2 regions of the Flintibacter hominis genome follow, and region 2 is predicted to be linked to the other one. Evidence: riboswitches for the same ligand, from Rfam matches in the RefSeq annotation. Region 2 holds a riboswitch; the other holds the start of a gene.
What was found. A riboswitch is a leader RNA that binds a small molecule or an ion and turns the genes downstream of it on or off. The one in region 2 is predicted to bind lysine.
Positions count from the first base shown of each region.

Region 1: linked by a shared signal. The riboswitch ahead of H8S11_RS01095 (Na+/H+ antiporter NhaC family protein) and the one ahead of asd (aspartate-semialdehyde dehydrogenase) in region 2 are both predicted to bind lysine.

Region 1 is NZ_JACOPO010000001.1:216,418-231,259, reverse strand. It holds gene H8S11_RS01165 (S-layer homology domain-containing protein) at 1-259, shown strand, start outside; gene H8S11_RS01160 (DUF2508 family protein) at 395-625, shown strand; gene H8S11_RS01155 (pro-sigmaK processing inhibitor BofA family protein) at 622-888, shown strand; gene H8S11_RS01150 (MerR family transcriptional regulator) at 1,077-2,531, shown strand; gene serC (3-phosphoserine/phosphohydroxythreonine transaminase) at 2,665-3,750, shown strand; gene H8S11_RS01140 (hypothetical protein) at 3,777-3,971, shown strand; gene H8S11_RS01135 (phosphoglycerate dehydrogenase) at 3,981-5,153, shown strand; gene H8S11_RS01130 (rhomboid family intramembrane serine protease) at 5,153-5,716, shown strand; gene H8S11_RS01125 (MATE family efflux transporter) at 5,769-7,196, opposite strand; gene H8S11_RS01120 (GntR family transcriptional regulator) at 7,547-7,927, shown strand; gene H8S11_RS01115 (ABC transporter ATP-binding protein) at 7,924-8,784, shown strand; gene H8S11_RS01110 (ABC-2 transporter permease) at 8,781-9,434, shown strand; gene H8S11_RS01105 (hypothetical protein) at 9,436-9,591, shown strand; gene H8S11_RS01100 (hypothetical protein) at 9,604-9,771, shown strand; gene H8S11_RS14040 (hypothetical protein) at 9,832-9,957, shown strand; gene H8S11_RS01095 (Na+/H+ antiporter NhaC family protein) at 10,155-11,918, opposite strand; lysine riboswitch at 12,037-12,205, opposite strand; gene H8S11_RS01090 (PaaI family thioesterase) at 12,293-12,697, opposite strand; gene H8S11_RS01085 (rubrerythrin) at 12,835-13,515, shown strand; gene H8S11_RS01080 (alpha/beta hydrolase) at 13,621-14,553, shown strand; gene H8S11_RS01075 (hypothetical protein) at 14,772-14,842, opposite strand, start outside.
Region 2 is NZ_JACOPO010000003.1:202,265-217,106, reverse strand. It holds gene queA (tRNA preQ1(34) S-adenosylmethionine ribosyltransferase-isomerase QueA) at 1-644, opposite strand, end outside; gene H8S11_RS06290 (SpoIID/LytB domain-containing protein) at 669-2,480, opposite strand; lysine riboswitch at 2,547-2,726, shown strand; gene asd (aspartate-semialdehyde dehydrogenase) at 2,891-3,979, shown strand; gene dapA (4-hydroxy-tetrahydrodipicolinate synthase) at 4,033-4,923, shown strand; gene dapB (4-hydroxy-tetrahydrodipicolinate reductase) at 4,937-5,692, shown strand; gene H8S11_RS06270 (zinc-ribbon domain containing protein) at 5,793-6,074, opposite strand; gene H8S11_RS06265 (sigma-70 family RNA polymerase sigma factor) at 6,168-6,776, opposite strand; gene glmM (phosphoglucosamine mutase) at 6,862-8,220, opposite strand; gene ruvB (Holliday junction branch migration DNA helicase RuvB) at 8,255-9,328, opposite strand; gene H8S11_RS06250 (DUF6054 family protein) at 9,350-9,682, opposite strand; gene ruvA (Holliday junction branch migration protein RuvA) at 9,789-10,397, opposite strand; gene H8S11_RS06240 (hypothetical protein) at 10,431-10,862, opposite strand; gene ruvC (crossover junction endodeoxyribonuclease RuvC) at 10,867-11,388, opposite strand; gene H8S11_RS06230 (RNA polymerase sigma factor) at 11,588-12,091, shown strand; gene H8S11_RS06225 (hypothetical protein) at 12,084-13,625, shown strand; gene H8S11_RS06220 (nitroreductase family protein) at 13,684-14,229, shown strand; gene H8S11_RS06215 (Bax inhibitor-1/YccA family protein) at 14,279-14,842, opposite strand, start outside.

The DNA of each region.
Region 1 (14,842 bases), on a different contig from region 2:
CAGCCGGGAGCAGTTAGCTCTGATCCTGTACCAATACGCCCGCAGGACCGGGCTCCAGATGGAGGGTGGGCAGTCTTTGGCGCTGTTTACCGACGGTCCCTCTACCTCCTCCTGGGCACGGGTGGCCCTGGGCTGGGCTGTGGACCATCAGCTGCTGTCCGGTTATGAGGATGGTTCCCTCCATCCCGGACAGGGCGTCACCCGTGCGGAACTGGCTGTGGCTCTGTATCGCTTCTGTCAGGATCTCCTGGAGCTTTGACCTTTCCCATAACGGACCTGGCCGGTTTTCCGGCCGGGTCCGTGCTCTTTTTTCCCTGTGTGGTTAAAGGCTGGAATATTTGTCCAAACTATCCATACAATGGTCCACAGGAAGAAATGAAAGGAGCGTGGCTATATGGCGTTTTCTCTGTCCCGCCGCCGGTGTGATAGCGCACAGGAGTTGGAGCGGCAGGAGCTGGTGGCCTCCTTGGCCCATACCCGCACCCTCATCAATCAGGCCTATGGGGGGTTTAATACAGCCAGCGACGGGGACCTCATCGAGTCCTATGTTTTTGAGATCAATGCCCTCCAGGCGCGGTACAACTACCTGCTGCGCCGGGTCAAGCAGCTGGAGGGGGTTTCATGACAGGATTGCCGGGATTCGCAGCCTGGGGGCTGGCCGGACTGCTGGTCTGCACCGCCCTGTTGATCCTCCGCCGCCCTGTGGCCCAGCTGATCCGTCTGATTCTGCGCTCCTCAGTGGGACTGGCCGCCCTGGCCCTGTTTTCCCAGGTTGGTCAGGCATTGGGCGTGACTTTGGGGGTCAACCTGGTCAATGCCCTGGTGCTGGGGCTGCTGGGCGTACCTGGCTTCGGCCTGCTGCTGATGCTCCAGTGGGTGCTAAAATAGATGGCTTGACCAGGCTTTATATAGCCGCCTTTCACACTGCCGCCCGGCTTTTCTGGGCGGCAGTTCTTGTCGTTTTCAGAAAATATTTATATAATTGATTATATTCTTCTTTTTCTCTTGACTGTAAAGGGACTTCATACTTTACACTGGTCCCATCTAAGCCATTCATTTTCAGGAAGGAGACAGCTATGACCATCAAAGAAATAGAAGACCGCACCGGGCTGCCTCGGGCCAATATCCGGTTCTATGAGTCCCAGGGCCTGATCGCCCCAAGCCGTGGGGAAAACGGTTATCGGGACTACTCCCAGGAGGACTGTCAGACTCTGCTGAAAATCAAGCTGCTGCGGAAGCTGGACTGCTCCCTGGAGGACATCCGGTCCCTCCAAGCGGGAGAACGATCCCTGGATCAGCTCCTGGAGCAGAGGCTGGCCCAGCTGGAGGGCAGATACGCCGAGCTGGAGCAGGCCAAGGCCCTATGCCAGAAGCTGCGGGAGGACCGGGCGGACTGGTCCTCCATGGACCCGGCCCGCTATCTCTCCTGGGCCCCTTCCACCCCAGCGGATGAGGTGGCCGACATCCGCTTCCGCATCCCCTGGCGGCGGTATTTCGCACGTTCCCTGGACCTGCTGCTGTATGGCACTCTGTGGAGCGTACTGCTTGCTCTGGTCTTTCGGATCAACATCCTCTGGCGGGGCCCTTTGGGGGATCTGCTGGATACGGCGGCCACCCTGACCCTTATGGCGGCGCTGGAGCCCCTGTTCCTCCACCGCTGGGGGACCACCCCAGGCAAGGCCCTTTTCCGGCTGAAGCTCACCCGGTCAGACGGCAGCTATCTCTCCCTCCAGGAGGGCTTTCGGCGGACCTTGTCGGTAATCATTATGGGGCTGGGTCTGACCATCACGCTTTCCATTCTCGCCCTCATCCCTCTTGTGACTCTGATCCTGGGCTACGTCCGCTGCAAAAAGGGGCGGGAGCAGCCCTGGGCCCTGGAGGACGAGGCCTGGTCCGACGGTACCGACGGCACTCAGGGCTTCTGGGATCAGCCCCGCTCCGGACGCCGCGCGGCAGCCTATCCGGGCATCTACGCGCTCTGTGTGGCCCTCCTTATGGGCGCCGCTCTGTTTGCCGCTATCCCCCGGCACCATGGCGCCCTGACCCCGGAGGAATTTGCCGCCAACTACAACCATCTAGCCACCTTTGCCTCCGCCCCCGAGGAGCCCGGCTATATGCTCCAGCCAGACGGCTCCTGGCTCCAGACGGACCCAAACAGCTTCCCCATCTTTCTGTTTGGCTCCGGCCCTCTGGATATGGACATCCAAAGCCGGCAGGGGGCGGTCACCGGTCTGTCCTTCTCCATGGAGAACCGGGAGCAGGGCGGCGTCCGTTCCCTTTCCACCACTCAGGTATGGCACACGGTGAACGCCCTGCTGGGTCACGGCGAACTGCTGGCCCACCCCTCCCTGAAACCGGTGCTGTCCGCCCTGAAGGAACCCCGTCCCGGCACCCAGAGCTGGACTGTGGACGGCTGGCAGCTCACCCTGGAGCTAGAATTGAAGGGGTATGACAGCCACAAGGGCCAGCTGGTTTCCCTGCCGGGCCAGGAGCAGTATGTCCGATATGACTTCTCCATTCGGCAAATCTAAGAAAAGAGATCGTTTCCTGGCCCCTTTTCCCTGTTCAGCCATTGACACTCCCTTTTCAGTTGTCTATAATTAAAAGTTGCCCCGGTCCCTTCTGCGGAGCGGGGCAATTTTTTATAGGAAAGGGGCTCTTCAAATGAGCGACCAGCGTGTTTACAACTTCTCCGCCGGCCCGTCTATGCTTCCACTGTCCGCACTGGAGCGCGCCGGGTCAGAAATCACCAACTACCGGGGGTCCGGTATGTCTGTGATGGAGATGAGTCACCGGTCAAAAGTTTTCATCCAGATCTTTGAGGAGACCCAGGAGAAACTGCGCCGGATCATGAACGTCCCCCAGGGATATAAGATCCTGTTTCTCCAGACAGGCGCCTCCGGCCAGTTCTCCATGATCCCCTTGAACCTCATTGGAAAGACGGGAAAGGCCGACTACGCCGTCACCGGCAACTTCTCCAACCTGGCTTACAAGGAAGCCCAGAAGTACGGCCAGATCCATCTGGCCGCCTCCAGCGAGGACCGGGACCACAGCTACATCCCCGCCCAGAGCCAGTTGAAGCTGGACCCAGAGGCCAGCTATTTTTACTACTGCGCCAACAACACCATTTATGGCACCGAGTGGCAATATGTCCCTGACACCGGCAGCGTGCCCCTGGTGTGTGATATGTCCTCCGACATCCTGTCCATGCCGGTGGATGTATCCAAATTCGGCCTTATCTATGCTGGGGCACAGAAAAACATGGCCCCTGCCGGCCTCACTGTGGTCATCATCAAGGAGGAGTTAGCCGGGCATGAGTTGCCCTATACCCCCCTTATCATGAACTACAAGACCATGATCGACAAGGATTCCATGTACAATACCCCCCCCTGCTGGTGCATCTATATGCTGGGCCTCACTCTGGACTGGGTGGAGGAGAACGGCGGACTGGCCGGTATGGAGAAGCTGAAGTGGCAGCGGGCCAATATGCTCTATGACACGCTGGACAACTCCAAGCTGTTCCGGTGTCACGGGGAAAAGGGCTCCCGCTCCGGCATGAACGTCACCTTCCGCACCGGCAGCGAGGAACTGGACGCCAAGTTCGTTTCCCAGGCGGCCCAGGCCGGCTTTGTCAATCTGAAGGGCCACCGGAAGACCGGCGGGATGCGGGCTTCTATCTATAACGCTATGCCCGTCGAAGGCGTGGAAAAGCTCTGCGACTTTATCAAGGCCTTCGATAAAGCGAACTGACGGGGCCCCCATAGGAGCCCCGCGCAGTGGGTCCCATGGGGAGAGGAGGCGCAAGGAATCGCAGCGAGGAATACCTGCCAGAGCGTCCCGAGCGAAGCGAACTTTGCGCCAACCACAACGCCAAGCCTGTGGAGGGCGTTGAAAAGCTGTGCGATTTTATCCAGGCGTTTGACCGGAAGGACCGACGCGGCCGACATGGCCGCTCCTATAACATAAAATAAGGTGATCGTATGTACCGTATTAAGACTTTGAACAAAATCTCTTCCGCCGGGCTGGACCAGCTGGACAAAAGCCGCTTCCAGATTGGAACGGAAGTGGAGAACGAGGATGGCATCCTGGTCCGCTCCGCCCCCATGCAGGACTATTCCTTCCCCCCCGCCCTCCGGGCCATCGCCCGGGCGGGCGCCGGGACCAATAACATCCCCATCGACCGCTGCTCCGAGAACGGCATCGTGGTGTTCAACACCCCCGGCGCAAACGCCAACGCGGTGAAAGAGCTGGTCATCGCCGCCATGCTCATCGCCTCCCGGGATATTCTGGGAGGGGCGGACTGGGTCCAGGAGCAGGCCCACACCCCTAAGGTGGATGTGGCCGCCGCTGTGGAGAAGGGCAAATCCGCCTTTGTGGGGCCAGAGCTCTACCGCAAGACCCTGGGCGTTATCGGCTTGGGCGCCATCGGCGCCCTGGTGTGCAACATCGCCCTGGACCTGGGGATGGATGTATACGGCTATGACCCCTTCCTATCTGTGGACGCGGCCCTCCGGCTGGACCGCCATGTCCATGTGGTCAAGGACGTGAATGAGTTGTACCGGGTGTCTGACTACATCACCATTCACGTCCCCTATAACAACAACACCAAGGACTTTATCAACGCCGAGGCCATTTCCAAAATGAAGGGCCAGGTGCGCGTCCTCAATCTGGCCCGCGGCGGCCTGGTCAATGACGAGGATATGATCGCCGCCCTGGAATCCGGCCGGGTCGCCAAATATGTCACAGACTTCCCGGACGAGCGGATTACCACGGTAAAGAACGTCATCGCCCTGCCCCACCTGGGGGCTTCCACCCCAGAGAGCGAGGAGAACTGCGCTGTCATGGCCGCCCGCCAACTCCAGGATTATCTGGTTAACGGCAACATCACCAACTCGGTGAACCTGCCCAACGTGTCACAGGAGTGGAGCGGCATCGCCCGGCTGTGCCTGATCCATAAGAACGTGCCCGCCATGCTGACCCAGATCATGTCCACCCTTTCTGACGACCGCATCAACGTGGAAAACATGACGAATAAGTCCAGAAAGGACTATGCCTACACCATCGTAGATGTGAACACCCGGCTGACTGACGAAGTGGCGGATGAGCTGCGGGCCATCCCCAATATGATCCGTGTCCGGGTGCTGAACCACTGATGCGGCCCCATATCCAGTACAACTCCCCGGTGGTCCTCACCTTTGCTCTCCTCTCCCTCGGCGCTCTGGCCCTGGGGTGGGCCACCGGTGGCTGGACCACCCTGCATCTGTTCTGTGTCTATCGTTCTCCCCTGTCTGACCCCCTGACCTATGTGCGTCTGGTGGGCCATGTGCTGGGCCATTCCGGCTATGCCCACTACTTGAGCAACATGATGCTCCTGCTGGTGGTGGGCCCTCCCCTGGAGGAAAAGTACGGCTCCCGCCGCCTGCTCCTGTGCATCCTGGTCACGGCCCTTATCTCCGGGCTGGTCCAGTTTTTGTGTTTTCCTAAGACAGCTCTGCTTGGGGCCAGCGGCATCGTATTCATGCTGATCCTGCTCTCCTCCCTGTCCGGTATGCGGGCGGGGGCTATCCCTCTGACCCTTATTCTGGTGGCCGTCCTCTATTTGGGAGGCGAGGTGGTTGACGCCATCACCCTCCGGGACAACGTATCCCAGCTCACCCATGTGGTGGGCGGGCTGTGCGGGGCCTGCCTAGGCTTTGCCATGAGCCGGAGGCCATAACGATATCCATAAAAAAGCTCTCTGTCAGATAGGTTTGACAGAGAGCTTCTTTTTATATGGCCTGAGCCTGACCCAATGCCGCTGGCTGCTGCACTGCGGTCTGGGCGTCACTCTCCAGACGGCGGTGGCTAGCCGCCTCCTGGATAATCCAGTTCCGCCGCTTCCAGTAGACCACCATGGTGACCAGGGGCGGAAACAGGTCGGACACCGTCTCCGCGAAGAAAGCGGCGGTAGCGCCGAAGACTGCCGGCAGCAGGAACAGGGCGGTGAAGTACACGCCCTTGCGGAGCAGAGACAGGGGCAGAGACCACTGCATCATCCCCATGCCGGTGAACCCGTCGATCAAGGTGTACTGGAAGGCCAGTGGGATGAGGCCAATGGTGCATATCTTGATGGCCTGGACCGCCAGAGCGGACACCTGGAGGTCGGGAGTGAAAATGTGGGTAAAGGGGGCGCACAGGAACTGGCCCACCAGGAACAGCACGGTGGTAAAGGCCAGACAGAGGGCCAGGATGTACTTCTGGGCCTCCAGAATGCGGTCGGGGCGGCCAGCCCCAAAGTTATAGCCCAGAATGGAGCCGGTAGAGCCGGTGATCCCCGCCATGGGCATGGTGATAATGAGCATGAAGGACTGGGCGATGGTAGCGGCGGCTACCAGCATATCTCCCTGCTCCGGTCCGCCGTAGTTCTGGAGAACAGCGTTCAGCGCGATAATCATCACATTGTCCAGCGCAATGATGAGGAAGGGAGCCAGCCCAGTGAGCAGGACCCTGGAGATGATCTTCCGGCTGTATCCCCCGAAGGTGATGCGCACCTGGGGTACAGGGCCAAAGAGAAAATGGAGGACAAACAGGCAGCTGCCCAGTTGGCTGATTACAGTGGCGATGGCCGCTCCACGTACCCCCATGTTCAGCCCAAAGATGAACACTGGGTCCAGGGCGATGTTGAGCACCGCCCCAAGCATCACCGACTGCATCCCCTTCTTGGCAAAGCCCTGGCAGATGACAAACTGGTTCATTCCGTTGGCCAGCAAGGCGAATACCGTGCCGAACAGGTAGTAGGTGTAATAGTCCAGAGCATAGGGCAGGGTGGTCTCACTGGCTCCGAAAAGCAGGAGCAGAGGCCGCCTGGTCAACAGGGCACCGGCCATCAGGAGCACCGCCAGCACGTTAAGCAGGAGAAAGCAGTTTGCCAGTATCTTTCTGGCCTGGGCCAGGTTACCCTCGCCCATTCGAATGGACATCAGGGGGGAACCGCCGACCCCTACCAAAAAGGCCACGGAGCCGATCATGGTGACCACGGGACCACAGACGCCGGCCCCCGCCAGGGCCAGGTTGCCGATCTCCGGGATATTCCCGATGTAGATGCGGTCCACAATGCTGTACAGCACACTGACAAATTGGGCCAGCATACTGGGAATCGCAATATTCAGGACCAGCTTTCGGATGGGATCGCGGCCCAGATCATTTTCCAGTTTCACGTTCTTCGCCTCTCCACACACTTTTTCTAAGTCTTCTCTAGGCGCTGGCAATTATAGCACCGGCCTCTCTCCTTGTAAATTAGGCAAAACCATAGCATTTCCCGCTTTTTTTCCAGAAAACTGGCCAAAATGCTTAATGGCGGAGGCCGGATGTCTCCCATGCTCCGCCTTCCGCCATACCACTGCCAAAAAATTTTTTACCCGCCCTATTGACAACAGCTTTCTATTGTTATATTGTATATGTAGTATATATACAGAAAACACAAAATAACAGTGCGTCAGAGGGCGGGCGCTGGACCTGGTACCGGCCGGCAGCTCTCCCCTCTCTCCACTGTTAGAAGGGGCATGAGATGGACATCATTCTAAGTAATTCCAGCGTCAAACCCATTTACGAGCAGATCACCGACCAGGTGAAGGAGCAAATCATGGCCGGAACCCTGTCGGCGGGGGATGCCCTGCCCTCTATGCGCCTGCTGGCTAAGGAGCTCCGTATCTCCGTCATCACCACCAAGCGGGCCTACGAGGAGCTGGAACGAGATGGCTTTTTGGAGAACGTCCCAGGCAAGGGCTGCTTCGTGGCGCCCCAAAACCGGGAGCTGCTGCGGGAGGCCCAGCTCCGCCGGGTGGAGGAGAAGCTTACCCAGGCGGTGGAGGAGGCCCGGAAGGGAGCCTTCTCTCTCGATGAGCTCCATGAGCTATTGAATATTCTGTATAAAGGTGACGAATTATGACAAATAGTATTGAAGTGCAAGGGCTCCGCAAGTCCTATGGCGATTTTTCTCTGCGGGATATCAACCTGACCGTTCCCGGAGGGGCCATCATGGGCCTCATTGGCGAGAATGGGGCAGGCAAGACCACTACCATCAAATGTATTTTGAACCTGATCCGCCGGGACGAGGGGACAATCACCCTCCTGGGCCACGACAACCAGAGGGAGGAGCGGGCCGCCAAGCTGGAGATCGGCGTGGTGCTGGACGAATGCTTTTTCCACGACTCCCTCCGCCCCCGGGACATCGATTTGATCCTCTCCCGGATATATCAAGGTTGGGACAGCGCCCTCTACCAGCGTTATCTGTCCAAATTCCAGCTGCCGGAGCGCAAATTCGTCAAGGAATTCTCCCGCGGGATGAAGATGAAGCTGTCCCTGGCTGCCGCCCTGTCCCACCGCCCCAAGCTGCTGATCTTGGATGAGGCCACCTCCGGTCTGGATCCCATTGTCCGGGATGAAATTCTGGACGAGTTTCTCGGATTTATCCAGGACGATGACCATGCCATCCTCATCTCCAGCCACATCACCAGCGACCTGGAGAAGGCAGCTGATTACATCACCTATATCCACCAGGGGCAGGTGGTCCTGTCCGACGCCAAGGATCGTATTCTGGACAATTACGGTCGTCTGGCCTGCACCGTCGCACAGCTGAACTCTGTGGCCCCAGACGATTTGATCCGGGTACGCCGCAGCTCCTACGGCTGCGAGGGCCTGGTGGCCGACCGGGCCGCCTTCCGCCGCCGGTATCCAGAACTGCTGGTGGAGCGGACCACGCTGGAAGACATCATGCTATTCATCGCAAAGGGGGAAGCACAATGACCGGACTGGTTCTAAAAGATATGCTCGTGATGCGAAAGACCCTTAAGACTTATGTGCTGTTTCTAGCCTTTTACCTGCTGCTGGCCGTGATTGGACTCTTTCCCATCTCCACCATCACCGCCGTCACTCAAATCATTATCATGATGCTGCCCCTGTCCGCCTTCTCCTTCGACGAACTGGCCAAATGGGACCGATACGCCCTCACTTTCCCCACTGGCCGGAGGAGTCTGGTGGGCGCGCGCTACCTGTTCACCCTGGTGATGGCCGCCGCCGCAACCCTCTACTCCCTGGTGGCCTGCGTGGTCCTGTCCATTGGGAAAGGGCAGAGCGCCATGGCCGAAAACCTGTTGAGCCTGATGGTATCTCTGGGGCTGGGACTCATCATCGCTGATATTCTCCTCCCCCTGTGCTATAAATTGGGGGTGGAACGGGCCCGCCCCTATATGTATATCGTCATTTTCGCCCCCCTGCTCCTGTTCTTCGGTGCCTACAAGTTGGGGCTCTTCGAGGGCATCAACCTCTCCTCTCTGGACCGGATGCCGGAGAGCACTGTTCTGGCCGTGGGCTCCCTACTCCCTCTGATCCCACTCCTGGGACTTGGGCTATCCTACCTCATCTCCTGCCGTATCATGGAACAGAAGGAGTTTTGATATGAAAACCGGGGTCCTGATGGTATGGACGGGCTGCCTGGTATCCATCACGCTGTCTGTCCTGCATTTCGCCTGGATCGCTACCGCCGTGGAGCGGGTGCTGGTCCTGGCGCTGCTGGCTCTGGCCGGAGCTTTCGCTCTGGCCCATCGGAGATAAGGAGGAACCTCTATGCCAAAAATTATGCCCCTGATCTGGGCTGGCCGCGCCGTAGCTGTCACCCTGGTGGCACTCACCTTTACGGGCACCATCCCCAGTGGAAGTTTTCTGTTCTGGCTCCTCTTTGCCCTGGCCGCCGGCCTCGTCCTCCTTGGCGGCGGCTGGCGAAAGCGCCGGTGATTTACATTTTCTCCCTCCCATGCTATAATAGTAAAAAATGATTGAGGGAGTGTGACCGCTATGACCACTAAGGAAGCCATCCGGGAATTGGAGCACATGAAGCAGTATGCCACCGCCAAGTCTATCCCTGCTCTGGACCTCGCCATCAAGGCACTGCAGGAAAAGCTGGAGTGTGAAAAGGTCTAGCTCCCCAGATGTGAAGGCCGGACAGGAATCGGGAAAGGCAAAATCGGGAACGCACAACGTCCCCAGCAGGATTTGAAATCATTGAGAATCTTTCTTCTCCTGCCGCATCTAAATAAAGACGGAGCAGAAGCGACGCTTCTGCTCCGTCTTTGTTTATTTTATTTCTGCTTTCGGTCTGGATATCCCGCCGTTTTACCTCAGGCGCTCCTCCGAGCATTCTTTACGAAAAACAGGAAGCCCAGCATTAGGACGATGCCAACCGGCAGAGCGATGATACCGGGTAGGCCGAAGTAAGCTAACGCACCGGCTACCACATAGGAAATGCCGGCAATAACCGCGCAGGAGATTGCATAAGGCAACTGGGTGGACACATGGTTGACATGGTCACACTGGGCACCGGCGGAGGCCATGATGGTGGTGTCGGAGATGGGGGAGCAGTGGTCTCCGCACACCGCGCCGGCCATACAGGCGGAGATGCAGATGATGGCCAGAGGGTTGTCCATGGAAAATACGTTCTGGACAATGGGGATCAGGATGCCAAAGGTACCCCAGCTGGTGCCGGTGGCAAAGGCCAGCAGACAGCCCACCACGAATACGATGACGGGCAGCAGCATCTGCAGGCCCTGGGCGCTGCGGACGAAGTCACGGACAAAGTACTTGGCACCCAGTGAATCGGTCATGCTCTTCAGGGTCCAGGCAAAGGTGAGGATGAGGATGGCAGGCACCATGGCCTTGAAGCCTTCAGGGATACAGCCCATCATCTCCTTGAAGGTCATGGAGCGGCGGACGAAGTAGTAGATCAGGGCGAACAGCAGGCCAAAGGCGGAGCCCAGCATCAGGCCGATAGAGGCATCAGAGTTGGAGAAGGCGTCCACAAAATTCTCCCCGGAGAAGAATCCGCCGGAGTAGATCATGCCGATGACGCAGCAGACCACCAGCACCACGATGGGCAGCACCAGGTCCATCACAGTACCCTTGGTGTCGTCGATCTCCTCATCCATCATGGCATAGGGGTTGGAGCCGGAGAACAGGTCGCCGTTCTCTACGGCGTTCTTCTCGAATTTGGCCATGGGGCCGAAGTCTACCTTCATCAGCACCAGGCCCAGCATCATCACAATGGTGAGCAGGGCATAGAAGTTATAGGGGATGGCCCGAATAAACAGATTGAGGCCCTGACCGTCCTCGGCGAAGCCGGACACGGCGGCTGCCCAGGAGGAGATGGGCGCGATGATACATACCGGCGCGGCGGTGGCATCGATGATATAGGCCAGCTTGGCCCGGGACACGTTGTGCTTGTCGGTGATGGGCCGCATGACGCTGCCCACGGTTAAGCAGTTGAAGTAGTCGTCAATGAAGATCAGGCAGCCCAACAGGATGGATGCCAGTTGGGCACCGACCCGGGACTTGATGTTCTTCTTGGCCCACCGGCCGAAGGCGGCCGAACCGCCTGCCTTATTCATGAGACACACCATAGTGCCCAGAATGACCAGGAAGATGAGAATGCCCACATTGTAGCTGTCTGACAGGGAGGCCACGATACCGCCGCTGAACACGTGATTCAGCGTCCCCTCAAAGGAGAAATTGGAGTACAGCAGGCCGCCCACCAGGATTCCAATGAACAGGGAGGAGTACACCTCCTTGGTAATCAGGGCCAGGGCGATGGCGATGACCGGGGGCAGCAGGGACAGGGCGGTGTTGTAGGAGCTGCTGGGGGACTGGATATACCCCTCACCCCCACAGGTGGGACACACAAAGGTGCCGCCGCAGGCCTCACATTCAGCGTCAGTGCCCAGGCATACGGAACACCCGCCCGTAAGGCCGCAGTCGGGACACTCGATCATCTTGGTGCCCGATATCTCGGTGGGGTCGTCCGCCAGCACGGCAAAGCTGGTGGTGGCCAGGGCCAGCACCATCATCACCATGATGATCAGGCGCACAGGCCAGGATCTTCTCGTTCTCATTTCTTTTCCCTCCACATGATTCTCTCTCCGGGGCCGCAGCCCCCCGCGCAAACAAAAAAGCCACAGGCACGTCAAGCGCCCATGGCAAAGCCGGACGTCCCCAGGCGGACCCCAGGGACCTTCGGATAGCGCTCCACTTGTTCGTGACAGTCCGCAGGATATTCTCCTGCGGCCCAGGTTCGCCTCTCCAGGCAGAGAAGCCAGCCTTCGGCGGTACACCCTCTCCTGGGGACGGCTGCCTGGCCCTGTCCCACAGTACGCATGAGTACCGCGCCTCTATCCACTATTCATTTGGAATTGCAAGTATCCTACCACGGCCCTTCACTATTGTCAAGCCTCTTTCGAAAAAAAGCTCCTTCTTTTTCAATTTTCTATCAATCCATCATAAAAAAGGTGAAAGTGCCGGTGGCCACCACTACATCCTGGTCGTTGGTGAGCACCACCTGGATCACAGACAGGGTGCGGCCCATCTTCTTGGGCGTGGCTACACAGAATATCTTCTTTCCAGAGGCGGGGCGCAAAAATTCCATAGTGCTTCCCGCGGTGACGCAGACGCCGCCCCTGGAACAGGCGCAGCATCCCCCCACCGTATCGGCCAGGGTGGCCATTGCCCCTCCGTGGACATTCTTATGGGGATTGATGCTGTTAGGTCCCACCACCAGCTCCCCCTTGGCATAACCGGGCTCCACATGGGTCACGGTGATGCCGTTCTCATAGGAAAACTGGTGCGGCGTATTGACTGTGCGGAATATAAAATCGGTCCTCTCCTGGTCAGTCATGGAACCGCTCCTTTGCTCGTTGTCAGGGGACAGTGTATCACAAAAACATCTGTGGGGCAAGGCTGACGGGAAAAATTTCACCGATTTTCCCCCAAACGCATAGATTGGTAAGAACTCATACCCAAGGAGGAATCGCCATGGAAAAAAACTCGAACCCTGCCGCCCTGACTCCCCAGGGCGTGGACCAGGAGGCGTTTGACCGGGTATGGCGCCGTGTGATGCCCGATCAAGCGCAGAGCCCCATCGCCATAGGGCGGGCGGAAGTAGATGAGATCGCCCCCGCCGAAACCGCCCCCCAAGACCAGTGCGAGGCCGCGCCGGTCCCAGCCGAGCCCCCGGTACAGCCCGCCGCTTCTCCTACACCCCCTCCCCCGTCCCGCAGCAAAGCGGAGGAGGAACCCCCCTTCTGCCTCGGCAGCCAGTCCCAGGGGGAGGAACAGACGCTCACCTCTCTCATGGACCTGGCCAAAGAAGGGGTCTTCATCGCCCAGGCCCTGGTCCGCAGGGGCGGAAGCTGCTCCAGGTCACTGAGCTGTCTGGCTGCCGACCACCGCCGGGCCCTGCGCCAGCTCTCTGCCGCCTACTTTCTCATCACCGGTCAGCGTTACCGCCCACCGACCCCCTCTGTGGTCATTAACGCCTCTCTCCCCCTGGCCCTACGGGATCAGTTCGTCTGGGAGCAGCGATGGGAGCGGGCCAATCAGCAGGCCGCTGAAACCACCTCGGATGCCTGTCTCAAGGAATTATACCAGGAACTTGCCCAAGACGGGGTCCTCCATGCCGCCACCATTCGCTCACTGCTGGAACAGATGGGTTGACTGTTTTCTCAGCTTTGGGGTAAACTGGACAGGAAGGTGGGCGGCAGGGCCAGACTGCACGCGCCCCCGCCATCCTCCACATACCGATGAAAGGAGCGCGGTCCTATGACCCAGACCAAGGAGTTCTCCTATCCTTCCTCTGACGGCGTCCATACTATACACGCCCATGAGTGGTTCCCCCAAAGCAGCCCTATCGCTGTAATTCAGATTGTCCATGGGGTGGCAGAACATATCGGGCGGTACCAGCATCTGGCCCAATTCCTCACCGCCCACGGCTTTGTTGTGTGCGGCGAGGACCACCTGGGCCACGGCCTCACAGTGAACGACGGTCGATACGGTTACTTCGCCCCCCGCGGAGGATGGGACCTGGTCACCCAAGATGTGCGCCGCCTACGGGAGATAGAGGGAAAAAAGTTCCCCGGTCTGCCCCATGTGCTGCTGGGCCACTCCATGGGCTCCTTCCTCACTCGGACCTATCTGATTCGCTGGCCGGGAACGGTGGATGGAGCGGTTCTCTCCGGCACCGGCCAGGAAAAGGCACCCTTGGTGGCCTTCGGTCGGCTTCTCGCCGGGGGGCTGGCTGCCCTCAAGGGCTCGGACTATGTCAGCCCACTGATCTATGAGCTGTCCCTAGGCGCCTACAACAAGAAATTTCAGCCCGCCCGGACCCGTGCCGACTGGCTCAGCAGGGACCGTGACATGGTAGACGCCAACTTAAATGACCCCCTGTGCGCCTTCCAGCCCACGGTATCCATGTTCCGGGATATGATGGAAGGACTGCAGTTCATCGCCAGCAAAAAAAATCTATCCAAAATGGACGTGGACACCCCCATCTATTTTCTGTCCGGTGACCAGGACCCCGTGGGCTCCATGGGCAAGGGGGTACGGAAGGTGGAGGCGATGTTCCGCTCCGCCGGGTGCCGGGATGTAACTGTCAAGCTGTACGCTGGAGGCCGCCATGAGATGTTCAATGAGCTCAACCGCCAGGAGGTCATGGAGGACCTGCTGGTCTGGCTGGAACAGAGGTTCTTTGACTAGAGCCCGGTTTTTCCCCAGTGTTTTGCCTCTTTGTCCCCTTTGGCGTACAGGGAGCCCAGAAAAATACGACAGTAAAAGAGCGGCTGTACGGCCGCTCTTTTACTGTCTTTCCCCTTTGAAGAGGAATACTGCTTTCATCGGAACCGCGACAATCATGGATGGTGAGATACAACGGGTGGTTTAGAGGGGCACAAGGCGCCACCCTAATCCCTCCACCCTCAGGTTGTCACCAGCTCGCCTGTCAGGATGTGGTATCTGGTCATGGTCTCTCCCTGGGGCAGATCCACTG
Region 2 (14,842 bases):
GCTTTGACAGGCCGAAAGGTACCAAGGCCGACATGGAGCGTAACGTAGCATACCTTCACACCCATTTCCTGGATATTATCCAGCAGTTCCGGAGTAAAATGCAGTCCGGCGGTGGGCGCTGCGGCGGATCCTACGACTTTAGAATAGACCGTTTGATAACGCTCCTGGTTCTCCAGCTCGGCCTTGATATAGGGCGGCAGGGGCATTTTCCCCAATTCCTCTAATATTTCAAGAAAAATTCCCTGGTAGTGGAACTGGACCAGCCGCTTGCCGTCCTCCAGCTCCCGTTCAATCGTTGCAGTCAGCTGCCCTTGTCCAAATATTATCTGGGCGCCTGTCCTAAGTTTTTTTCCTGGACGGACTAAGCATTCCCAGCACCCCTCGCCCCGGTCCACCAGCAGCAATACCTCACAGGTCCCTCCCGTGGGTCGGTGCCCGATCAGACGAGCGGGCAGCACTCTGGAGTCATTGAGGACTAGGCAATCTCCGGGGCGCAGGAAGTCCGGCAGATCATAAAAGTGGTGATGTCCGACTGCTCCTGTGTTCTTGTCCAGTGTCAGCAGCCGGGAGGAATCACGCCGCTCTAGAGGAGTCTGAGCGATCAGCTCTTCTGGCAGTTCAAAATTGAAATCAGAGGTCTTCAAAACAGTTTACGCCTTTCTCTTCTTTTAATAGGTGCCCACTTGGACGCCAGGAAAATAAAATTTCAGTATCTCGTCATAGTCAAACCCTTCGCGGGCCATGGCGTTGGCACCAAATTGGCTCATTCCCAATTGGTGCCCCCAGCCCGCTCCGTCAAATACATAAGTATCTCCAGAGACGGTCACTGTGCCGCCTCCCACATTGGTCCCGGAGGCACCGGTATTCCCCTCCGCCAGCGAGCTGATCTTTCCAGAACCGGAGATCACATACAAATCGCTTCCAGCTCCAGATACCGAACCGGTACCAGAAATCACATATACATCGTCCGTACCACTCAGTGTACCGGAACCATTGACTGCATAGCTTCCAGATCCGTTTCCGGCTGGCTGGCTGACCATCTTTCCATTTACTGTAAACCGGATCGACTTAACACCAAAATTTCCTCGGATACCCATATCTATACCGCCAGAGGATGCACTTGGCTTGAACGTGTTGCTGTTCCCATTTTTCCAGTGTACCTGAAGTCGAATGACGTTTCCCATCTCAGAGTAGGTCAGTTCTAGGTAATCGATGGAAGTACCAACCCCAAAGCCGTTGCTCTGAAGTTTACTGGTCAGCTCCTCTGAGGTATAGGTAACCGTCCAGGGAGAATAGGGATTTAAGTCGTCTACTAGGGATTCGTAAGGATCTATCACACCCTTCAGGTAGGGATGGGTGTTGACTGTATCCGTCCCCCAGACATTCTTTGCGTCCTCTGTGGCTCCGCCCGCGCTGGAGGAATATACGGTCTCTGCCAATTTTCCGTTATAGAGAACCACCTGGCCCGCTGTTTCCTCTACCGCCTGGTCGCTTACCTCACTGGGGCCGGAGTTGGAACGTCCATCTCCGCAACCATGGTATGCCTGACATTCCGTACTGCCACATACGTCAAATCCGTAGCTCTGGTGCCGGCCCATGTTCCTCAGAACATAAGTCCTGGCACAGGTGGCTTGGGCCTTCAGGGCCTCCAAGGGCCAGGTGCGGCCCATCTCATAACAGACCACACCCTTTACATAGTCCTCCAGTTCCACCACATTGACTACCGAGATATTTCCTCCATTGAGGCGCTGATAAAGAAAGCCACCTCGGTATTTATAATTGGAGAACCAAGTCCTGACATCCTCTGCTCCGGTCACGTCTGGCAGGATCGCCAGGATACCACCTGTTCCCTGGTCAAATTGAAACAGGATATGATCCGTCCCTGTTTCCACAATACTCATTCCGTAGGAAGTAGTCCCTACAACGGTCCCCTCCCCTAAGGTATCGATTGCGTCCAGCGCCTCGCCCTTTGAGAGATAGGCTCCCACCCGAACCTGGTATTCTCCATCTATCCAGGCCACGAAGCCATCCTCATAGTCTTCCGCGTCCCGCCGTGCGTCCTCGTAGTCTCCATACCCGCTATCGATCAAAATATGATAGCAGCCCACCGCGATATTGCTGGTAATGGAGGAGGAGTAGGTAGTCTTGCCCAACGAGGCGTCCCGTCCATAGTAGAGGTTTTGTGTCTTAAGCACCGCCACCTGGTCAATGTCCTTCTCCGTCCGTCCCAGCTCAACGAAATCCATATTCCCGTCGTAGTAGCCGAAGCGGAAACCGGCGCCATACCCTGTATTATTTTGGAGGTGAGCGGCCTCCAGCTCTCCCGTTTCTACGTACTGGTACGAGGATGCCAGCCCTACACGGATCATAACCTCACCGTCACTGTTGGTTCTTACGGCCCATCCGGTGGGGACTGCCAGGGTTATTGCAAGTACAGCGGCGGCAAGCCGCATCCAATTTCTCCTCATGGTCTGCTCCATTTCTCCACTTCTGCGGTTTTGTACTATTGACACCGACCTTCAAACGTGATAGGATAGGGTCAAATTCTGCAAGATAGAGGTGCGGCTACATCAGTAGACATGGCCAGGGAGCCGGTTCCCGCTGATCCATGTTCAAAGGGGACGCCGCCGAAGAGCTGCTCTTCCGGTCGAGAGTTTGCTCTGGTCGTCTGGTTAACAGCCAGCCGACTGTCATCAGGGTCAGGCTGATGGAGAGCTGTCTGCTTTTGTGAATATTTTGCCGGTCGAGCAATTTGCTCTTAGTCGACATTATAGTACAAAATCAGCCGCTTGAAAAGCCGCTGATTTATTTTTTTCTTTTCCCTGGTCGACTCATCTATGTTCAGACTTTGTCATACCCTTATATAAGAGAGATTTGGAGGTTGCTTTACATGAAAAAGTATAAAGTAGGTATCATTGGCGGAACCGGTATGGTTGGTCAGCGTTTCATCACACTGATGGAGGGTCATCCCTGGTTCCAGCTTACAGTCATCGCAGCCAGCCCCCGTTCTGCTGGAAAGACCTATGAGCAGGCTGTCTCCGGACGTTGGGCCATGGAGAAACCCATTCCTGAAGAGGCCAAGGGCTTGGTTGTCATGGATGCTCAGGCCGACGTGGAGAAAATCGCCGGTCTGGTGGACTTCGTATTCTGTGCTGTTGATATGAAGAAGGATGAAATCCGCGCTTTGGAGGAGCGGTACGCCAAAGCCGAGTGTCCCGTGGTCTCCAACAACTCCGCCCACCGTTGGACCGATGACGTGCCCATGGTGGTCCCCGAGATGAATCCTCAGCATATTGAGATCATCCCCGCACAGCGCCGCCGCCTAGGTACCAAACGCGGCTTTATCGCCGTCAAGTCCAACTGCTCTATCCAGTCTTATGCTCCCGCCATCACCCCCCTGCTGAAGTACGGTGTGGAAAAGGTCCTGGTCTGTACCTATCAGGCCATCTCTGGCGCCGGCAAGACCTTTGAACGTTGGCCCGAAATGGTCGATAACCTGATCCCTTATATCGGTGGCGAGGAGGAAAAGAGCGAGCAGGAGCCGTTGAAGATCTGGGGACGCATCGAGAACGATAAATTTGTCAAGGCGGATGGCCCCTCCATCACCGCCCAGTGTCTGCGCGTCCCAGTATCCGACGGACACACCGCCGCCGTATTTATCAAGTTTTCCGGTGAAAAGCCCTCCATCGAGCAGATCAAGTTAGACTGGGCCAATTTCAAGGGCAGAGCCCAGGAGCTGGAGCTTCCCTCCGCGCCCAAGCAGTTTATCCATTACTTCGAGGAGCCAGACCGTCCCCAGGCCAAGCTGGACCGTGAGCTGGAAGGCGGAATGGCGGTTTCCATGGGGCGGCTCCGTGAGGACACACAGTATGACTATAAGTTCGTGGGCCTGTCCCACAATACCCTGCGGGGTGCTGCAGGCGGCGCTGTCCTGTTGGCCGAGCTGCTGTGCGCCGAGGGCTATATCGATCATATGTGAGCCAGGAGGTCACCCTCCTTACTTCCCGCATTTGAAGAAAGGGTGTATTGTTTATGAGAAGTCCTGTTTTTACCGGTTCCTGTCCCGCGCTGGTCACTCCCTTTGACCAAAACGGCAGCATCAACTACGACGCCTTCGGAAAGCTGATCGACGACCAGATCGCCGCCGGCGTGGATGCGGTGTGTGTCTGCGGCACCACTGGTGAGTCCGCTACCATGTCTATTCGTGAGCACATTGCTGCCGTGGAATTTTGTGTCAAGCGGGTAGATCACCGTGTCAAGGTCATCGCTGGTTCCGGCAGCAACGACACCTCTGCCGCCGTCTACCTGTCCCAGCACGCACAGGATTCCGGTGCAGATGCCCTGCTCCACGTCACTCCCTATTATAACAAGGCAAGCCAGACCGGTCTGATCAAGCACTATGAGTATATTTCCGACCGGACTGACCTTCCCATCATCCTGTATAATGTTCCCAGCCGCACCGGCGTATCCTTTACTGCCGACACCTATAAGGTGCTGTCCGAAAATCCCAAGATCAACGGTGTCAAGGAGGCCAGTGGCAATTTCTCCCTCCTGGCCCATACCCGGTATCTGTGCCCTGACGACTTCTATATCTGGTCCGGCAATGATGACCAAGTGGTCCCTATGATGGCGCTGGGAGCCAAAGGCGTCATCTCTGTGGCCTCTAACATCATCCCTGAGGTCATGGTACAGATGAGCCACTGGTGCCTGGACAATGACTTCGAATCCGCGGCTAAACTCCAGATCGAATATATGGATCTAATCGACGCCCTGTTCTGTGAGGTCAATCCCATCCCCGTCAAGGCGGCTATGAATCTAATGGGGATGGAGGCTGGTTCACTTCGGCTGCCTCTGTGCGATATCTCTGACAAGAATCTGGCCGTACTCCGCACCTCGATGGAGCGGATGGGCCTGCTGAAGTAAGGAGCGTCCACACGTGCTAAAGATAATCATTTCCGGCTGTAATGGTCATATGGGCCGGGTGGTGACCTCTCTCTGTGAGGCAGATCCCCAGGTCCAGGTCGTCGCTGGCTTTGATGTACTAGGCGCCAGTGACCGAGAATTTCCGGTGTACTCCTCCCCTGCCCAATTTCATGGAGAAGCGGATGCTGTCATTGATTTTTCCTCTCCGGCCGCGCTGGATGGTCTGTTGTCCTTTGCCAGGGATACCCGAATTCCCATGATTTTGGCCACCACCGGATATACTCCTGAGCAAGTCGCTCAAATTGGTGCGGCCGCTCTAGAAGTTCCAATCTTCCGCTCGGCTAATATGTCCCTTGGCATCAATGTACTGCTTGAGTTGGTCAAGAAGGCTTCCACAGTATTGGGAGACAGCTATGATATCGAAATCATCGAGCGGCACCACCGCCGCAAGGTAGATGCCCCTTCGGGAACTGCCCTTATGATTGCGGACGCTGCCGCCTCCGCCTGTGGGCATGAAACCGAATACGTCTTTGACCGACACTCCGTCCGTCAACCACGGGATAAAAAGGAGATTGGCATCTCTGCTGTACGTGGAGGCACCATTGTAGGAGAGCATGAGATCATTTTTGCCGGCCACGATGAAGTAATGGAGATCCGTCATATCGCCCATTCCCGTGAGATTTTTGCCAAAGGGGCTCTTGAAGCCGCAAAATTCATGGCCACAGTGGATGCTCCGGGCCTGTACGATATGAGTATGCTAGTCAAATAAGTCCATCAAAAACGCTCGGATGCCGATGTGGCGATCCGAGCGTTTTTGATGGGGCAAGAAAAAGGACGCCCGATTGGGCGCCCTTTTTTCTTGGCAGATATCAGCCCTGCTGCTCACGCATCTTGGCGAAGCAGTCGCTGCAGTAAACGGGACGGTCAGACTTGGGCTCGAAAGGAACCTTAGCCTCACCACCACAGGCAGCGCACACCGCGGTAAAATACTCACGGGGGCCGCGAGCAGCGTTCTTGCGGGCATCACGGCAGGCCTTGCAGCGCTGGGGCTCGTTCTGGAAGCCGCGCTCGGCATAGAACTCCTGCTCACCAGCGGTGAAGGTGAACTCGTTGCCACACTCTTTACATACCAGGATCTTGTCTTCGTACATGGACTTTCCCTCTCTTTGACTCGTTGCCCAAATCAATTCGCTTGGGCGATTGTAATATGCGATCAGCTCACGCTGGATACGCCGGGGATAAAATCACCGCGCCAATTTGCGGCGAATGCGTTGGATGGCGTTGTCTACCGACTTTTGGGAGCGGTCTACCTGCTTTGCAATCTCTCCACAGGAGAGGCCGTTTAAATAGAGCGGCAAAATATTGGCTTCAAGCTCAGACAACTGGCCCTTCAGAGCATCTAGCCGCTCTTTCAGTTCCTCCCTGCCGATGATGACGTCCTCCGGGCTTTCCACGATGGAAAACAGTTGCGCGTTGGTCCCGTCAAAAAGAGGGGGTTCAAAAGAGATGCTGTGATTCAATGGGGAATGCTTGCCGCCTTGGGCGGCGCGGACAGCAGTAATCAGACGGCTTCGGATACAGATTTCAGCATAAGTGCGAAAAGCCGTGTCCCGCCGGAGATCAAAGCCACGGATGGCAGTCAGCAGGCCCAACATACCTTCCTGGATCAGGTCCTCGCTATCACCGCCTGCTAAGAACAGAGGGCGGGCACAAGCACGTACCAGTTGACCATATCGAAGGACCAATTCATCCTCCGCCTCACGGCAGCCATTGGAAATCTGCTGACATAATTCCTCATCGGACAAACTCTGGAATCGCGTTACTTCCATATCAATAGGATGGCTCTTAATCATAATAAACAAAATCAACGGATTTGTCAAGCCCTTTGCAGAAATATTTTGTCAAAACCTCCAAGCTCGACCATATCCGATTCATCTTTTATAGTTGGGGGATCAGATCTGCCAGCCGTTGGGCAGCCGCCTGGGCAATCTCCTCTGTCTTGGCCTCCACCATCACCCGCATCAGGGCCTCGGTTCCTGACGGGCGGACCAGCACCCGGCCCTCGCCGTTTAGGGCGCTCTCCTCCTGCTGGACAGCCTGGGCCAGTAACGGGCTGGCCATCGCCGACTTTTTTACATCGTTATCCGTGACCGGAACATTGATAAGCACCTGTGGGAAACGGGGACAGCATCCAAACAGCTCCGAAGCCCTTTTTCCACTCTCCTTCAGCAGGGCCAACATCTGTAACGCAGTCAACTGGCCGTCGCCAGTAGTTGCGTACTCCAGGAAAATCATGTGGCCAGACTGCTCGCCGCCTAGACGGTACCCCTTTTCCAGCATCCGCTCTAGAACATTCCGGTCGCCTACCGCAGTACATTCCAGGTCCATACCTTTTTCCTTGCTGTAAAGATGTAGGCCCAGATTGGACATGACAGTGGCCACGATGGCATTCCCAGGCAGCTTTCCCTTGGCTTTCATATCCAGTCCACAGGCGGCCATGATCTGATCCCCGTCGATGAGATTTCCCAGTTCATCGACCGCCAGACAGCGGTCCGCGTCCCCGTCAAAGGCGATGCCAATGTCGTAGCCGCCTGCCTTGACCATAGCGGCCAATCCATCAATATGGGTAGAGCCGCACTTTTCGTTGATATTGATTCCATCCGGGTCGGCGTTGATGACATCGGTACGCAGCTTAGAGAAGCGGTCAAACAGCCGCGCGGCAGTGGTAGAGGCCGCTCCGTTGGCACAGTCTACAAGGATACGCAGGCCACCCAGGGTGGAGTCTATAGTGCTCTCCAGGTGGTCGATGTAGTCCTCGCTGGCCTTGGGGGCCACATAGCTCACCTTGCCAATATCGCCACCTGTTTTCATAGGGACATTGTTGTGGCCAAAAAGGACAATATCCTCGATTTTTTCCTCCAGTTCATCGGACAGCTTGAAGCCCTGGCCGTTGAAGATCTTGATGCCGTTGTGCTCAAATGGATTGTGACTGGCGGAGATAACGATGCCAGCGTCCGCCCCCTCGTCCACAGTCACCCAGGCCACGCCTGGGGTGGGAAGAGTGCCCAAGTCCAGCACATCGGCCCCAGCAGTGCACAGCCCAGCGATGAGGGAGCCTTTCAGCAGATCCCCGGAGATCCGGGTATCCTTCCCGATGGTAACCAGAGGCTTCTCCCCCGGTTTTTTGTCCTTGGACAGCACAATAGCGGCAGCCAGTCCTACTTTATACGCCAAATCGGCGTCAAGCCCGGCGTTGACTACGCCGCGGATTCCGTCAGTCCCAAATAATTTACCCATAAATTCGCACCTCTATCATACAAAATGTGTCAAGTCAGAATGTCAGTTGATCCAGCTGGTCCACGGCTGCCGCTCCCGCGACAGGCAGTCCTAAATGTCGATAGGCTTTTTCCGTGACGCACCGCCCTCTTGGGGTACGGGTGAGGAAGCCAAGCTGCATCAGATAGGGCTCATAAACGTCCTCTAGGGTAACAGCCTCCTCGTTGATGGTAGCGGCCAGAGTATCTAACCCCACCGGTCCCCCCCGATAGTTTTCAATAATGGAGCGAAGCATCCGGTGATCGATGGAATCCAGCCCCAGGTAGTCGATCTCCAGGGCGGTGAGGGCTTCATCAGCCACCTTCTTGGTGATGACACCGCCAGCCCTCACCTGGGCGAAGTCCCGTACCCGGCGGAGCATCCGGTTGGCGATGCGAGGGGTTCCACGGCTGCGGCGCGCGATCTCCATGGCCCCGTCGGCTTCAATGGGCACCTCCAAGATGCCGGCGGATCGGGTAACGATCAACGCCAGTTCCGCCGGGGTATAGAGTTCAAGCCTTAATGTCACACCGAACCGGTCCCGCAGCGGGGCAGACAGTTGGCCAGCCCTGGTAGTAGCCCCGATCAGGGTAAACTTGGGCAGGTCCAAGCGGATAGAGTTGGCCGATGGGCCCTTGCCGATGATGATGTCGATGGCGTAGTCCTCCATGGCCGGGTACAGAACCTCCTCCACCGAGCGGTTGAGGCGGTGGATCTCATCCACAAAGAGTATGTCGTTCTCATTCAGGTTGGTGAGCAGGGCAGCCAGGTCCCCAGCCTTTTCAATGGCGGGGCCAGAGGTAATGCGCACATTGACCCCCATCTCGTTGGCGATAATGCCGCTAAGGGTAGTCTTACCTAATCCGGGTGGTCCGTGGAGGAGCACATGGTCCAGGGGCTCATGGCGCATCTTGGCCGCCTGGATGAACACCTCCAGGTTTCCCTTGGCCTTCTCCTGGCCGATATACTCCCGGAGGGTTCTGGGCCGAAGGGAATACTCCCCCTCGTCCTCCCTGGTGAGAGAGGTGGTCACCAGCGGTTCATCCGGCTCCTCACGGTCAAATTCTATGTTGGAAAAATCGATTGCCATGGGTTCACTTCCTGTTTTATTTTAGAGCTTTTCCGCCAGATCCCGGAGGGTATCTAAAAAGGCCTCCTCCCCCCAGGTGTTGAGCTTAAAAAACATGGCCTGGCTGCCGCCAGAGGTGATGGCGGACAGGAACAGCTCATCCCCATCCCCTGCCAAAGTCATGGCCAGGGACACTCGGTTACCACCGCCGAAGCTGTACCGCTCGTACACCCGTACACAGCAGCGCACTCCGGCGGACTGGAAATAACTCTCATCCTCAAAGCTTGCCGACATGCTGGCGTTCAAAATGCCCTCATGGATATACCGCAAGGTGTCGTCAAAGTCCCCATGAAGCCTTACTTCATACTTGGCCATAGCGTTTCACCTCAATCTCTTTTTTGAAATCAGTCCGCCCACACAATGGTACAAGGTACCTTGCGTCATATCGGGCCTTCACTACCTCGGAACTCAAGTCCGGCGCTCATCCCTTCATCATCTTTTTCAGGGCCTGCTTGATAATCTCCTCCAGCGCCAGGCTGTCCAAATCGATTCCCTTCAAAGCCAGATTGATCTCTCCCTGGGAATAGCCCAGTACCGCCAGAGCGGCGGACGCCTCTGACAGCTTATTCTCCGGGATGACGGTGATGCCCGTTCCGCCATAGGCCTCTCCCTTGGCAGAAATGGTCTGTCCTTTGGCCAGTTTATCTTTTAATTCCAAAATCACCCTCTGGGCAATTTTTTTGCCAATCCCTTGGGCGCAGGTAAGGGCCTTTTCGTCCCCAGTAATGATAGACAGCGCCAAATTGGCCGGTGTACTGGCAGACAGAATGGACAGCGCCGCCTTGGGCCCCACGCCGGACACAGAGATAAGATGCTGAAACAGGTTCAGCTCCTCCTGGGTGGCGAAGCCGTAGAGCTCCATGGCGTCCTCACGGACATTCAGGTATGTAAAAAGTTTTCCCTTGTTTCCTTTTTTCAGCGCTGACAAGGTGTAGCTGGTGGTACGGCAGGCAAACCCTACCCCGCCGCAATCAATCACGGCCAGGTAGGGCTCAATATGGGCCACCGTGCCGCTGAGATAGTAAAACATAAGTTCCTCCGCATACCGCCTTTTGGGCGGTGTTTATTCTTTTAGCAAATACCGTATTTCCCCGGTATAGTAGATCTCCAGTTTAAATTCTAATATGTGGTCCTGCAGATTCAGAAAACCGCTCAACACGGTCAGCCGAAAGCCATAGCTCTCGTCCATAATGTCCAGAGTACCGTCGGAATGCTCCAGCAGGAAGGTCTCCAGGGTCATTTTTTTGCCAGTAAAAGCTCCACAGTTGCCGCACAGGACGTCCTGGTACTCTATTATGTAGATGTAAGAGGAGTCCCAGTCCACCCCGGTGAGCTCCACATCCCCATCCACCTGTCCATAGGGGGCGGCGGTGCACACATAGCCGTACTGGGTCACCAGACGCAGGGTATCCCTCTCCGCCTGCAGTTCCATAATATGGGCGTCATGGAGGCTGTACTCCGGTTCTGAAGCGGGCTTTTTGACGATCATCCTCATCCCATTACCTCGTATCGTACTTTTTGGGGTCAAAGACCCGCTCAGTGTTCAGCAGAGATGTGGCCGCCCGGCTGTGGCAGATGGCGATGGCCAGGGCGTCGGCGGCATCGTCAGGCCGGGGAATCTCCTTCATGTTGAGAAGCCGCTGGGTCATGAGCATGACCTGCCGCTTGTCCGCCCCTCCGTAGCCAGCGACAGCTTGTTTCACCTGCATAGGGGTGTACTCAAAGACGGGCACGCCCAGCTTCTCCGCGGCCAGCAAAATAACTCCCCGTCCATGGGCTACGGCAATGCCAGTGGTAATATTTTTGGTAAAAAACAGTTCCTCCACGGCCATCTCGTCCGGATGAAAGGTCTGGATCAGCTCCTCCATATCGTCAGATATCTGACAAAGGCGGCGGGACAGAGGGAGCCCCGGCGGTGTGGTGATGACACCATATTGGAGCAGAGCGTTCCTGCCCCGATCAGCCCGAATGAGGCCAAAGCCAATGGTAGCGACCCCAGGGTCGATGCCTAAGACGACCATAATTCCCTCCGTGTCCATATCAATACATTGTAATGATAACATACTTTTGTTAGAATTGGAAGTTGGAAATAAACTTTGTTTTTATAGGTGGTCGTCACAGGACTTCAGGGGCTTGCGATCTATCCGTCTAAAAATATTTCTTAAGGCGGTGACATTTGGCCTTCCAGAGTTGAGTTATGGTAGAAAGGAGGTTTTGCCGATGGACGCTAAACCACTGCGCACGGGCGGCCAAGTGGAGGATATCCTGGTCCGCTATCAAAATACGGTATACGGTCTGGCTCTGGCTAGGACCGGCAGCCGAGCAGACGCAGAGGATGTATTTCAGGAGGTCTTTCTCGCTTACTTCCAATCAAACAAAGCTTTTCGAGATGAGGAACATCAAAAGGCATGGCTGCTTCGGACCACGATCAATTTCTGCCGGCGGGTCACCTCCTCCAGTTGGAGGAAAAGGACGGTCCCTCTTTCCCAGCGGGAAGACAGGCCTCTTCCCTTCCAGTCCGCGGAAGAAAACTCCGTGTGGCAGGCTGTGATGGAGCTGGAGGAGTCCCTCCGTGTCCCCATCTACCTCTTTTATTTTCAGGGGCTGACCACACAGGAAATCGCCCGCGCTCTGTCTATCCGTCCTGGTGCGGTCCGAATGCGGTTGTCCCGTGGTCGGGAGAGGCTGCGCCAGACTCTGAAAGGAGATTATTTCGATGAATAAGGATCTGTTTTGCTCCATGCAGAGAAAACTGATACCCAGCCAACAGGCAGTGGACCAACTGAAAGAGCGGCTTGTCCAATCCGCTCCCGCCGGACGGCAGCCCATCCCCTGGAAGTATGGGGCGCTGGCTGCCTGCGCCGCTTTATTGATCGCCGCGTATCCCATTTATCACACTCTCTCCCCCACACTTCATCCTGTGTTGGATGGTGGTCAGGGCGGATATGGCACCTATGAGATAGCCAACGAGGATGCCTATGGCGAAATCGGGACGGAGCTGCCCCGGCTTAACATCTGGGATACCCAGGCACCATCCCAAGCCAGCGCGCACAGCTACGCCGCTGGAGAGGGGGTAAACCGAGAGGTTACTCAGTCCGACTTGGAGACCCTGCTGGGCGGCTTTATTCCCCAGGTATTGGGGTGGGAGGGGTTTGACCAGCTCTCCGGTATGTTAGCCTTCGGACCGGGGCACGGCGACCCCTTGGACACGCTGTTTTATGGTCACTTCTATGCCGACTGCGACTGGGGTAAGCTGACCCTAATGGTAGGAGGTCTAGGCACCAAGGTCTCTCCTGATGCCATTGGCCGCCCGGAGGGCTATCCGGGGGATGCCCTCACAGTCATCGAGGGTATCGAGGTCTTGGCAGCCCGATTCACCGATCTGGACGGCACAAACTATGGAGAGGTGTCCTTTACCACTAGGGACGGTTACAGCGTTTTTTACGCGGTAAACACTCCATCCCCGGAGCAGACGGAGGAACTTCTCGCCCGGCTGGTTCAGCTTGCGGTGTTGGAGGACGGCCTATCCCCTGAGGCTCTGGCCCCCGACCCTGACGCCTATGCCCAGGGCAGAGGAGAAACTGACCCCATGGAATCCAAAGACGCGGCCGCGCCGCCTCCTCTAGCCGGGGTATCTGCCTGGCAGAGTCAGCCTTGGTTCGGTGGATACTATTATGACAATGACACTGGCCGGTACGTCATCGTGCAGGTAGAGGGTCAGCCGCTCCCTGACCTGGACTTCGGAAACGCCGTCTTTGTCCCTGGAAAATATTCTTACACCTGCCTCAGCGGGCTGATGGACCAGCTCAACGAGCTTGTCCGTACTGACCCAGTGTGCAAGGCTGTCATGTCTGGCTGGTGGATCAATGAGATCGACAACCGTATCGACCTGACCATCACAGAGGAAGATCCCCATCTGCTGGCCATTCTGGCCCAGCTGGACCCGGAGGGGGACGCTATCCAGGTCTCTCTGGGCGGTTTTGCTGCTACAGACGAGGATGTGTCCGTGTCCTATCAGGTCCTTCCCAGCGCCCTTCCAGGCAGCCTACGAGACGGAGATCCGGCAGGCTGCCCCACTTCGGAGGAACCAATAGTCATCGAACCTACCGAGCCACAGGACGGTGGGGAAGTCAGTCAGCCGGCCCGTGAGGATTTAGCGCAGGAGCCCTTCTGTAATCAGACTGCCTCCTCCTACTCCGGCAGCATACCTTCAGGCGCACGGGCGGCGAATACCGGGTCCTATGAGCCCCAGGCTTGACAATCCCTTTCGGGCGAGATACCATGAATACAGCTTATGAGAAAAGGAGCGTGTCGATATGGACGCCCAACGGTGTATTTTGACCCGGCGCAGCGTGCGCCAGTTTGCTGACCGGCCGGTCAGCCGCGAGCTGCTGGAGAAAGTCGTTTCTCTGGCCTCCTATGCCCCAAGCTGGAAAAACACTCAGATCAGCCGCTATATCGCCATCGAGGATCCGGCCACACGGGAAACCATCGCTTCGGAGTACTGTCTGCCAGGGGCTAACAACCCCACCATTATCCGTGCTTGTCCCCTGCTTGTGGCCCAAACCTTCGTGAAGGCACGCAGCGGCTATGAGCGGGACGGCAGCTTTACCACAGACCGAGAGGCCGGTTGGCAGTATTACGACTGCGGTATCGCAGCCCAGACCTTCTGCTTGGCCGCTCATGAATTAGGGCTAGGTACCGTCATCATGGGAATCTTTGACCGGAAGAGGCTTCAAGCCTATCTAGAGGTGCCAGAGGATCAAGAGCTGATGGCCCTCATCGCGGTCGGCTGGCCAGGAGGGGCCGAGCTGACTGCTCCAAAGCGGAAGGACGTAGACATTCTGCTCTCCTATCGATAAATTGAGACAAAAAGCTCCCCAGTGCTAATTTAGCACCGGGGAGCTTTTTTTACCGTCTGCGATTTCCCAGGAAACGAAGGAGATATAAAAACAGGTTCAGGAAATCCAGATAAAGCTGCAAAGCGGAGAAGATAGACGCCTTGGCCAGCATGTCGGGATAGCTGGCATAATATTGATAGAAAGCCTTGATCTTCTGCGTGTCATAGGCGGTATAGGCCAGGAACACCGCGATGCCGAACAGGCAGGCCACCCGGTCGAACATTACCAGTCCAGGGATAAACATGGATAAAAGGCCAAAGGCGATGAGGAAAAGCAGCCCAAAAAACAGAAACGGCCGCAAATTGGACATGTCCCTGCGTGTCAAAAAGCCGTAGGCAGACAGGGCGCCAAAATAAAGCCCCGTGAGCAGGAAACTCCAAATGACTGACTCTATCTCATAGACAAACAGGTAGATGGAAAGTGTAAAACCAAACAGGACGGAGAACAGAACGAATATCAGAACAGCCGTGCTGACCCGCATCCGCTCGATCCTTCGAGCCATGGTAAAAGATAAAATCATTGTAGCCACCAGAGCCAGCAGATGGAGATAGGGGACAGAAACCAAAGCATAGAT